3 regions of the Salirhabdus salicampi genome follow, and region 2 is predicted to be linked to each of the others. Evidence: predicted binding sites of a transcription regulator. Region 2 holds the regulator's gene; each other region holds the start of a gene.

Region 1 (3,283 bases), on a different contig from region 2:
ATGATTGTGAATCATCCCTTTCTTTTGTTGGGCTTGCCTCCCCCATAAGATAAAAACGACTGGCTTATCTCGCTCATTTAACAAACGAATCACTTCGTTCGTAAATAAATCCCACCCTATTTTTTGGTGTGAATTCGCTTCATGAGCCCTTACTGTTAATACAGTATTTAATAATAATACCCCTCTTTTCGCCCAATCTACTAAACATCCATGATTCGGGATTGGACAGTTTATGTCCTCATGTAACTCCCGATATATATTACGTAATGAAGGAGGAATTTTCTCCCCCTTTCTTACAGAGAAACTTAATCCATGTGCCTGATTCAACCCGTGATAGGGATCTTGGCCTAATAAGACTACTTTTGTAGCGTGATAAGCCGTATAATGAAAAGCTTGAAACACTTCTTCTTCCTTTGGATATACTGTAGTATTGCGGTATTCTTTTTCTAATGTTGATTTTAACGTTTGAAAATAAGACTTTTGAAATTCACCTTTCAATATTTCATGCCAATCATTTGGTAATTGCATCGAACCGCCCTCTTACTTTCGTAACAAAATAAAAACAGACACAAACAGTGTGTCTGGTAAAAGTTTACCACGCTTCGATGGGATGCTCAATGTATCTACATTTTAGTTTACGCTATATAACGAAACAAGTTGGTACGTACAAACCGTCTTTTGTTCAGCCATCGCTAATTTCTTTACTTTGGCTGTTCCTATTTGGTCTGAATCTTCGTGTCGCATGATATCAATAGGTTCATCTAACGGAAACAGTTTATAGCCATCAAAAACAATTTCAAACGTATTATCTTCCTGATTCACCCGTTGCTCTCTTCCCCTCGTAATAATACGCCATTCTACCGTTAATGGTATTGACATGCAGACCCCTCCGTAATTTTGATATCTCTATCTTACGCTACCGTGTATCCGTTTACAAGAGGGTAATACTTATGGAAATGATTTCGTTCTAACTGGAAACATCGCCAACACTTGTTCCTTATAAAATGTGCGATATCCTTTACGCAAATAACAATACCCATACCACTTTTGATTATTTTCGCCAATGATCTTCACCTTACGTTTGGACCATTCCCCTTGCTTGTTACAATAAATCATTTCGACAAATGGTTCTGTCCCGGCATGATTTTTTGAAAGCATTTAAAACACCTCCATCACCATTATACACGAACAAATGTTCTTTCATCCACTTTAATTCGAATATATGTTCGTATATAATGTATGTAAGAGGTGATGAATTATGCATAAAGACCGAGGAACGATAAAATGGACTTCCCTCATGTTGCCAGAACATGTTGAGAAACTAAAACATATGTGGGCAGACGAATATGATGTAAATCAACCGCCGTTACTTGATGAGCAGCAGCTTGAAGATATGAATCGAATTTGCGCACAAGCATATCACAACAAAACGATCGTCCAAGTCACTGCATTTGACCAACACGAAACGAAACACTTTACCGGAACCATTACAAGGATAAATGAGCAACGGCAAACTTTCACAATCACTACTCCTAAAGAAAACGTAATGATTCCCTTTTCGAGTATCATTCACATAGAATAAGCAAAAATTCCGCGAATGTCTCAAACATTATGCCAATTGACCACATATGGTATTAGTGAAAGTTGCAAAGGAGGGATAACAAATGTCACACACTTATAACCAAGGTTTTGTATTACTTGTCGTGCTGTTCATTTTGTTAATCATTGTTGGAAGTGCTTACGTTTACTAAAAACGTGTAACTCCGATACACTTTTTCACCACCGAAAACAATCTACCGTTTCAAATAAAAAACAGGTTCAGTTATAAACTGAACCTGTTTTATTCTTTTTCCTCTCTCTCATAAACATCCCAAAGGTGGTCGAAGACTCGCAATGCACCACTAAATGGTGAATTCCATTCAAAATAACGACTAACCTCGTCATATGAGCTTGACTGCTTCGGAAAATCATGGTCCTCAAACATCCAGTCTGCCAATCGTCTTTCTTCTGAATTTTTATGTGAACCACGATATCTCATCATAAAGTGATAAAATGAACGCACAATTTAACTCCTCTTTCATATCTTTGTTTTTACTCCACTGTTATTTGCTCCTCTTCTAACCTTAACTTTTTCCGATATGCAATTTCAGATGTAAAGATGGCGACTTCATACAATACGATTAATGGAGCTGCCACAAATAGTTGTAAAAAGAAATCAGGTGGTGATAGCATCGTACCGATAATGACCAAAACGAAATAAGCATATTTTCGGACTTTCTTCATTTTAGTAGGTGTAATAAATCCTAAGCTCGTTAAAAACATAGACACAATCGGAATTTCAAAAAAAAATGCAAATGGCAGTGTAATTTGTAAAAGAAAACGGAAGTATCTCCCCGCCGTAAACATCGTTTCGAACATTCCTTCACTCAAAGACAGAAGAAAGTTGAACACCATCTCTTGAATAATAAAATAACCGAAGCACAGTCCTCCGACAAACAATAGAAATACCGCCGGTATGTAGGCAATGGTAATTTTCCGTTCCTTCGGCGTCAAGGCCGGTTTAATAAATAACCAAACTTGAAAACAAATAACAGGTATGGTCAATGTAAACGCAAATATGCTGGCAATCATTAAATAAATCCAAAGGGCTTCACCAGGGCTTATGATTACCAGGTCGAATGTAAGATTCCGGGTAAAATATTGATAAATTTGTTTTACATAAATAAAACCGATCACAAAAAATGTAATAAAAAATAAAAATGACCAAATAAGACGCTTCCGTAACTCTCCTAAGTGTTCTGTTACTTCCATTTCTTGATCATTTAGAAGTTGTTCCTGCGACATGCTGGCACCTCCACGACACCTTCAAACGATAAGCTTTTGACGAAAAGAAGATGTAAGGCAAATTCCCTTACACCTTCAAATAGTTATTTTTTATTTGGATCTGATGCCTCGACTTTGTGTGCGTCATCCTTTTCGTCAGACATGACACCGCTAGCTGCCTTCTTAAACTCTCTTAACGATGAGCCTACTGCCTTTCCGATTTCTGGTAACTTTGATGGACCAAACACAATTAAAGCAATTACAAGGATTAAAATTAATCCCGGCACTCCAATGTTGGATAACATACGATCACCTCTTAAAGAGTAAGTAAAAATTAGTCTTTTTGATTAGAAATACGTTTTGTTTCTTTTTCATCGTCTGATACGTCATTTGTTAACTCTTTTGTTGATTTCTTAAATTCCTTTAACGTTTGCCCAGCAGCACGTCCTAGCTCTGGTAG
Region 2 (3,283 bases):
AATTTTTCGGATTGTGATTCATAAACTCAGTCCATAATGTATAAGCCATCGGTGCTGCACCCATAGGCATACCTGGATGTCCGGAATTTGCTTTTTCAACTGCATCAATGGATAAAGTACGAATCGCATTGATGGACTTTTCTTCAATTTGTTTAGCCATAAACGTAAAACTCCTTTCTTCTTCCATAACAATCATAACAATATAATCCTATACCGAAAATGTACACGAAACAAGTGATTTCACTTTATTTCAATGGCTTTTTTCGATGAAAGCGTTTTAAAAAAACTTATTGAAAGTCTTGTTTATTGTGATATAAATTACCGTTTTTTATTCGAAAAGAAAAACATGCACAATTTGATGTGCATGTTAATGTTTTTTACTATTTGCTTTTTCATTTTTTAATTTTTCCGGTGTAACGTCTGCACCTGTTTCATCTACGACTTTGATCGACTTCAGTTGGTTTTTAAATGATTTTCTCACATTTTGTAAATATTCTTGTCGCAACGTTTGTTGTTCTTCTTTTTCAGTTTGTGTTAAACCTTCGTTTTTTGCTTTATTTGCCAGTGCATTAATTCGCTCTAATTTGTCTTTGGAAAGCATGTATAATTCTCCTTTTATATAGCGTAAAAAAGCAAGTGTCTATTTGAAAGACCCTTGCATCTTAATATGAGTATATATTATCTTTCATTTTGATCGATTTCAAGTAATTGGTGTTCCTTATACCTACGGTGAACGGTCGCCTTTGAAATATTATACCCCATCCCCCTTAATGTTGTTGCAACTTCGGCAAAGGTTAATCCTTTTTGTTTCAACCGAATGACTTCATCAATTGGAAACTGTTTACGCTCCCGACCGTTTGCCCTATTTACGTTCTCTAAATTATGTTGTGGTTGATAACCATTGTTAACCGCTCTCTTCATTCCGCGTTTTATTTTAACATTATGTATTTTTCTTTGATATTCTTCTACAATCGAGACAATTTGTAAGACCATCGAATCGGAATCAGAGATTTGTAACTGTCCATTGTGTGTACCAGTAAAAATTTGAATACCCAATTTCTGCAGTTGGTGAAGCAAAGCAATTTTGGCGTTTCCTCTACCTAACCTTGTTTCATCTTGAATTAATAATGTATCTGCTTGTCCATCAGCAAACCGTTGCAACATTTGAAAAATGCCTTCTCGTTCAACCTGATAACCGCTCTCTCTTTCTTCTATTACATCTATAACCGTAAATCCATATTCCTCAGCTAAATACGTTAATTCTTCTTTTTGTCTCTTCAATGACGTAGTTTGCTCTTCCTTCTCCGTACTAACGCGACAATATATTAGTGCATTCATGGTGACACCTCTTTTTCATGCTTATGCTGTAATCATTGTAAAGTATAGCATGACGATACTTACACCAAATAGAATTAAAAAAGATAAGTCTGTTTTTGAAAGTTTATTAAACATTTTCCATTCCTCCCACAAATAGAACTTTTGTTCGCATCTACATACCATTATATACGAACACTCGTTCTTGTCAATAGAAATTTACGAACGGATGTTTGTATATTTTATACGTACATGCTATAATGCAAGTAATTTAATATATGCACGAGGTGAAAATAATATGACTAAGCTATCAACTAGGCAACAAGCAATTTTAGATTACATACGAGAGCAAGTACTCGAGAAAGGCTATCCACCTTCAGTACGTGAAATTGCCCAGGCAGTTGGACTAGCATCAAGTTCAACAGTTCATGGCCATCTATCTAGACTTGAACAAAAAGGCTATATCCGAAGAGATCCGACAAAACCCCGTGCTATTGAACTATTACTTGAAGATGTAGAACAAACTGCACCGAAGCAGGAAGCAGCTTTCATTCCTGTCATCGGGAAAGTGACAGCAGGTGCGCCAATTACAGCGATTGAAAACATTGAAGAATATATACCAGTACCAAATCATTTATCCCATGATGAAGATGATTTATTCGTTTTAAACATACAAGGTGATAGTATGATAGAGGCAGGAATCCTGGATGGTGATAGAGTTATCGTACGAAAGCAACAAACTGCCCTAAACGGCGAAATCGTGGTTGCAATGACAGAAGAAGATGAAGCAACGGTAAAACGTTTTTTCCGGGAAGAAAACTACATTCGTCTTCAGCCGGAAAACGCTTCTCTTGAACCGATCATCGTTCAAAACGTTGTTATTTTAGGAAAAGTTATCGGTCTATATCGGGAAATTTATTAAAAAACCAAGAAGTCATATGACTTCTTGGTTTTTTACATATCACCATGTCCCTTTTCTACGAATACAATCACATTGTTATTCAAATCAATGGACCTACTTAATATTTTATAACGATTAATTGGCTCGTTTGTTCGATTTAAAAAGTTAGGCTGAATGTTATACTCAATGATTTCATCACATTGCAATACTGAGTCGCGGTCAACATTATCTAACTTTTGAACAAATGTTTCAGTGACCATCAAAACAGAATTCGTATACTTCTTATGGATTTGCTGCCAATTTATACTCATGCTGACTCCTCCCCTCACCACATTATATGGTGCATCCGGGAATTGCTACATTGATACACCGCTACAAAAAACAAAAAATCCTTTCCGCCATTTGCGGGAAGGATTATAGAGAATCTTTGGATTAAAGGGGGAATGGGATTTTTCCAACATAAATATGCCGATTATAGTGCTGAAATATCTTTTGTAAATATAGTGTTTTCCTTCAAAAAATTTAGGCTGACCTCATTAAACTCTTCATACTTTTCAATATTACAAACATGGCCACATTGATTAATCGTATATAACTTCGAAAAATCCTCATTTGCTACATGACGTTTAATCCCTTTTAAGAACATGTAGTCTTCCGCTCCAGAAATATATAATTTAGGTATACGATTTTTTTGTTCATTAAGGCGGCTATATATATAAACAGAGTCCCTAGCAACTTTAGCCCATCGAATATATGAGGCAGCACCTAATTTTTGCGCTTCACGGATAAAAATATCTCTAGACTTCTTATGATTGTTTTTCGGCATGACAATATGAGCAAATAAAACATAGGGAACCATATAAGGTAGTAGTTTTCGAATAGGTGTGGACAATGACAGCCTTCCTACCATCTCTCCCCACTTCAGCCATTTTCCCACACTTCCTGCTAATACCATTGATTTAAACCTGTCGGGACATTGCATTGCCATATACTGCAGAATAATCGTCCCTAATGATACCCCTATAAAATGTGCTCTTTTAATATTTAATGTATTTAAAAGTTCCACAA
Region 3 (3,283 bases), on a different contig from region 2:
TGCAAGCTTTGCTCCTGCAGCGTTTAGTTATATTTTTCGATTTTATTCAAAATCCCTTCAAACGGTATCTATTGCCTTATTAAATACAGGATTTCTTTTTGCTGGAATCTTCGGGCAAATCATATCTGCTTATTTTGCGTTTCAATATACGTTTTCGTCCGTGTTTTATATGTTTGCGATTTTCTACGTAATTTGCTTAATTTCTTTGTTTCTTACTCTTCAGCACTCCGACAAAAAAACTCAACCGAATGCTCGATTACTTAAACATATTGTAACATTAATTCGATTTTCACCATTACAAAAATTGTATATTACCGCCTTTTTCCTGCTGTTTACGATCATGTTATTTTATAGTGGTTTAGAATTATATTTAGTCCTTCATGAACAATTATTTTCTTACACCTTGCAAACATTTCGAATGGTCAGCCTTGTAGGCATAGTCCCCGCCTTTTTTGCACGTCAGCTTGTCGATCGTTACGGAGCTATCCAAGTACTCATTTATAGCTTGCTCCTTATGGCATTCGGATTTATGTTTCCAATGATTCATTTACACGCATGGACAATTACGGTTGCTTCCATATCTATGATTGCTTCAACGTCCTTAACGATACCTATGGTTGTTATCCTTGTCGGAAGATTTGCACCATCAGCTAAAGGTAGAGCAATTTCACTATATTCATTTACTCTTTTAACTGGTGCAAGTTTCGGAAGTATTGTTTCCCCTTTTATACCTTTTCCTCTTATTTTAGCAACCATTTTCCTTATGTTCATATGTCTTGCTCAACTTATTCGTCTTCTTCGAAAGCAAGAGAAGAGACTGATCTCACATTAAAACCCGTCTTGCTCAAGACGGGTCAATTTTCATTTGCGTTATTCGATTTTTGTTGTAACCTTTTTTCAATAATTTTACCGACCATCCAAAACAACAAGATACATATCCCGACTACAATTGATTTCACCGGTTGTGTGGCAAACGATTTAATACTTGCGCCTACATAAGCGATTGTAAAAATCATCACCGCTTTACCGAGGACAACCGCTAGGATGAATTGTTGAAATTTTATTCTTGATAAGGCAGCTACTGTATTGATGATGGCTGATGGTGAAAAAGGAAAACATAATAAAATAAATAAAGGTCCGAATCCATGTTTTTCAAACCAAAATGTTACCTTTTGTACTTGTTTATGGTTTCGAATAAATCGAAAGAACTTTGTTTCACCCAATCTTCTAATGATAAAAAACACAATAATTGCGCCTAATACTGAACCTAGCCATGAATATAAGAACCCTTCAAACAAACCATAAGCCATGGAATTGGCCAGAACGAAAACAATTAAAGGTAAAAAAGGTAGAAGTGCCTCCAATAAAGGTAATAAAATACCTGGCAGTGGACCTAACTTTTCATAGCTATCAAGAAGCTGCATGACATAAGCATCTAATTGGTCATTTTCAATAATTTGTTTAAAATCAGAAAAACTGTTCACTTGTAATGACATATGTTTTTCTCCTAACTTGTCTCGTATCCCATATGCACTCCTCAATAACCCGGCAATTTAAGACAGTAATTACTAATTACTAACTATTACCAAGCTATACTATAGTAAAGTATAAATAAAAATTCGTGTCTTGCCTATGCCTTTCTGTACATTTTTATCCTCTCTCGACATCGATCACATTAGTCACACTTTTTTCGTTTTACTTTATTCATTTTTTGTATATAATAGAACATATGTTCCTTATTTTTTCAATTACTGGGGGGAAGCAAATGCGCTATATTAAAGAACAGGATTTTCTCATTTCATCAAGATTTTTGTTTCTTTCCATGACAATATTAGTTCTCGAAAAAGATCTCGAAACAATCGAAACGGGAGACTTTAAAATAAAAGAACCATATTTGGAGCTGCTTCGCAGGATGATACATGAGGCTCGTTCTGAACGTAAAATACTACAAAGAAAGATGAAAGAAAACAATTTACAGGTGATTTTTGTCCATAAAAATGATACGTTTTCCACATATCTTTTCTTAGCGAATGGATATGAGGAAGAAAAACGTTATTTTAATCCTGCTGTTCGGAAGAAGGTACAAGAACTCCTGTATGAGCTTATGCGAAATGCGACATTGCCTACAACCGAAACAAAAAATGAAATATATTGATCCCCCCGTTATTCGGGGGGTATATTTACATCTTTGACATCGGTGGCATTGTATCGTGGATATAGTACGGTGCTGGAATCAATAGTGGCTTTGGACCATAAGCAGGAGGAGAGTGATAGTAACGGAATTGTCCTTTTCCATCAGGCGCGATACCTTGTGCCCATGGGCCATTTGCACTTTCATCTCCTCTTGAGAAGTTATAAAGGTCATATGCAACCGCCTGCTTTTCTAATTTTCGTGGGAAAGTTGTTGGTACAACAATATCTTTTTCTCGATTTTCTAACTCAGCAATTGCGGCTTTCCATTGATTTTGATGGGCAGTGTCACGTGCTATTAAAAAGGATAATGTATCTTTTACACCTGGGTCGTCTGAAATTTCATATAAACGAACAACTTGCAAACGTCCTTGTGATTCTGCATTTAAATTTGCACGGAAATCAGCTAACAGATTCCCACTTGCAATTGTATAATTAGCATTCCACGGATATCCTACACTGTCTTTAGCTGTAGCACCTAAACCTGTTACAATGGCATGTTGAGGATTCATGCCTCCTAAAACAGCCTCCATGACAGGATTTTTAGCTGCTTCTTCTTGTTCCTTAACTGGAGCATTGTCTAATAGTCGAGCAATTAAAGTGGCTAACATTTCAACATGGGCTATTTCTTCTGTACCAATATCTAAAAGAAGGTCTCGGTATTTTGAATCAGCACGACAGTTGAACCCTTGAAAAAGGTATTGCATCATTACAGTAATTTCTCCAAATTGTCCACCTAACACTTCTTGCAATTTCTTTGCATAGACCGGATCTGGTCTAGAGGGCTTTGCTTCATGTTGAAGTTCCTTAATATGATAAAACATCTGCCTACCTCCTTTACGCTATCACAATAGCTTATGAGTAGGCAGCTTGCCCACGTTCATACTCGAAAAAAAAAGGACAGTTATAAGAACTGTCCTTTTATATTATTGAAGATAACTTGTTTGTTGGTGTTGTTGTTGGTCGGTAGTTTGGAATGTACCAAACTGATTTTTGTTATCGTCGTTTTTCGTATCAGTTGTATTAGTATTATTTGTTTGCCCTGTTAGCTGTGAAGATTGTTGCCCCTTACTTATACCGGAAATCATTGGCA

What was found. The regulator LexA, encoded in region 2, represses DNA repair genes until DNA is damaged. The targets are predictions, from matches to a motif close to CGAACATATGTTCG.
Region 1: a site for LexA is predicted at 1,216-1,229, ahead of NLW78_RS04525 (YolD-like family protein). Genes of this name have one in related genera too.
Region 3: a site for LexA is predicted at 1,723-1,736, ahead of NLW78_RS01675 (YhjD family protein). Genes of this name have one in related genera too.

The regions. Positions count from the first base shown of each region.
Region 1 is NZ_JANBWE010000001.1:856,255-859,537, reverse strand. It holds gene NLW78_RS04540 (uracil-DNA glycosylase) at 1-528, opposite strand, end outside; gene NLW78_RS04535 (DUF2584 family protein) at 631-879, opposite strand; gene NLW78_RS04530 (WYL domain-containing protein) at 949-1,158, opposite strand; gene NLW78_RS04525 (YolD-like family protein) at 1,259-1,582, shown strand; gene NLW78_RS15640 (YjcZ family sporulation protein) at 1,665-1,751, shown strand; gene NLW78_RS04515 (YozE family protein) at 1,841-2,062, opposite strand; gene tatC (twin-arginine translocase subunit TatC) at 2,092-2,844, opposite strand; gene tatA (twin-arginine translocase TatA/TatE family subunit) at 2,928-3,128, opposite strand; gene tatA (twin-arginine translocase TatA/TatE family subunit) at 3,158-3,283, opposite strand, start outside.
Region 2 is NZ_JANBWE010000002.1:43,718-47,000, forward strand. It holds gene tkt (transketolase) at 1-160, opposite strand, end outside; gene NLW78_RS06215 (DUF896 domain-containing protein) at 368-601, opposite strand; gene NLW78_RS06220 (YneB family resolvase-like protein) at 679-1,338, opposite strand; gene lexA (transcriptional repressor LexA) at 1,613-2,236, shown strand; gene NLW78_RS06230 (hypothetical protein) at 2,269-2,526, opposite strand; gene NLW78_RS06235 (alpha/beta fold hydrolase) at 2,688-3,283, opposite strand, start outside.
Region 3 is NZ_JANBWE010000001.1:312,406-315,688, reverse strand. It holds gene NLW78_RS01685 (MFS transporter) at 1-832, shown strand, start outside; gene NLW78_RS01680 (TVP38/TMEM64 family protein) at 855-1,496, opposite strand; gene NLW78_RS01675 (YhjD family protein) at 1,766-2,155, shown strand; gene NLW78_RS01670 (manganese catalase) at 2,181-3,014, opposite strand; gene NLW78_RS01665 (hypothetical protein) at 3,117-3,283, opposite strand, start outside.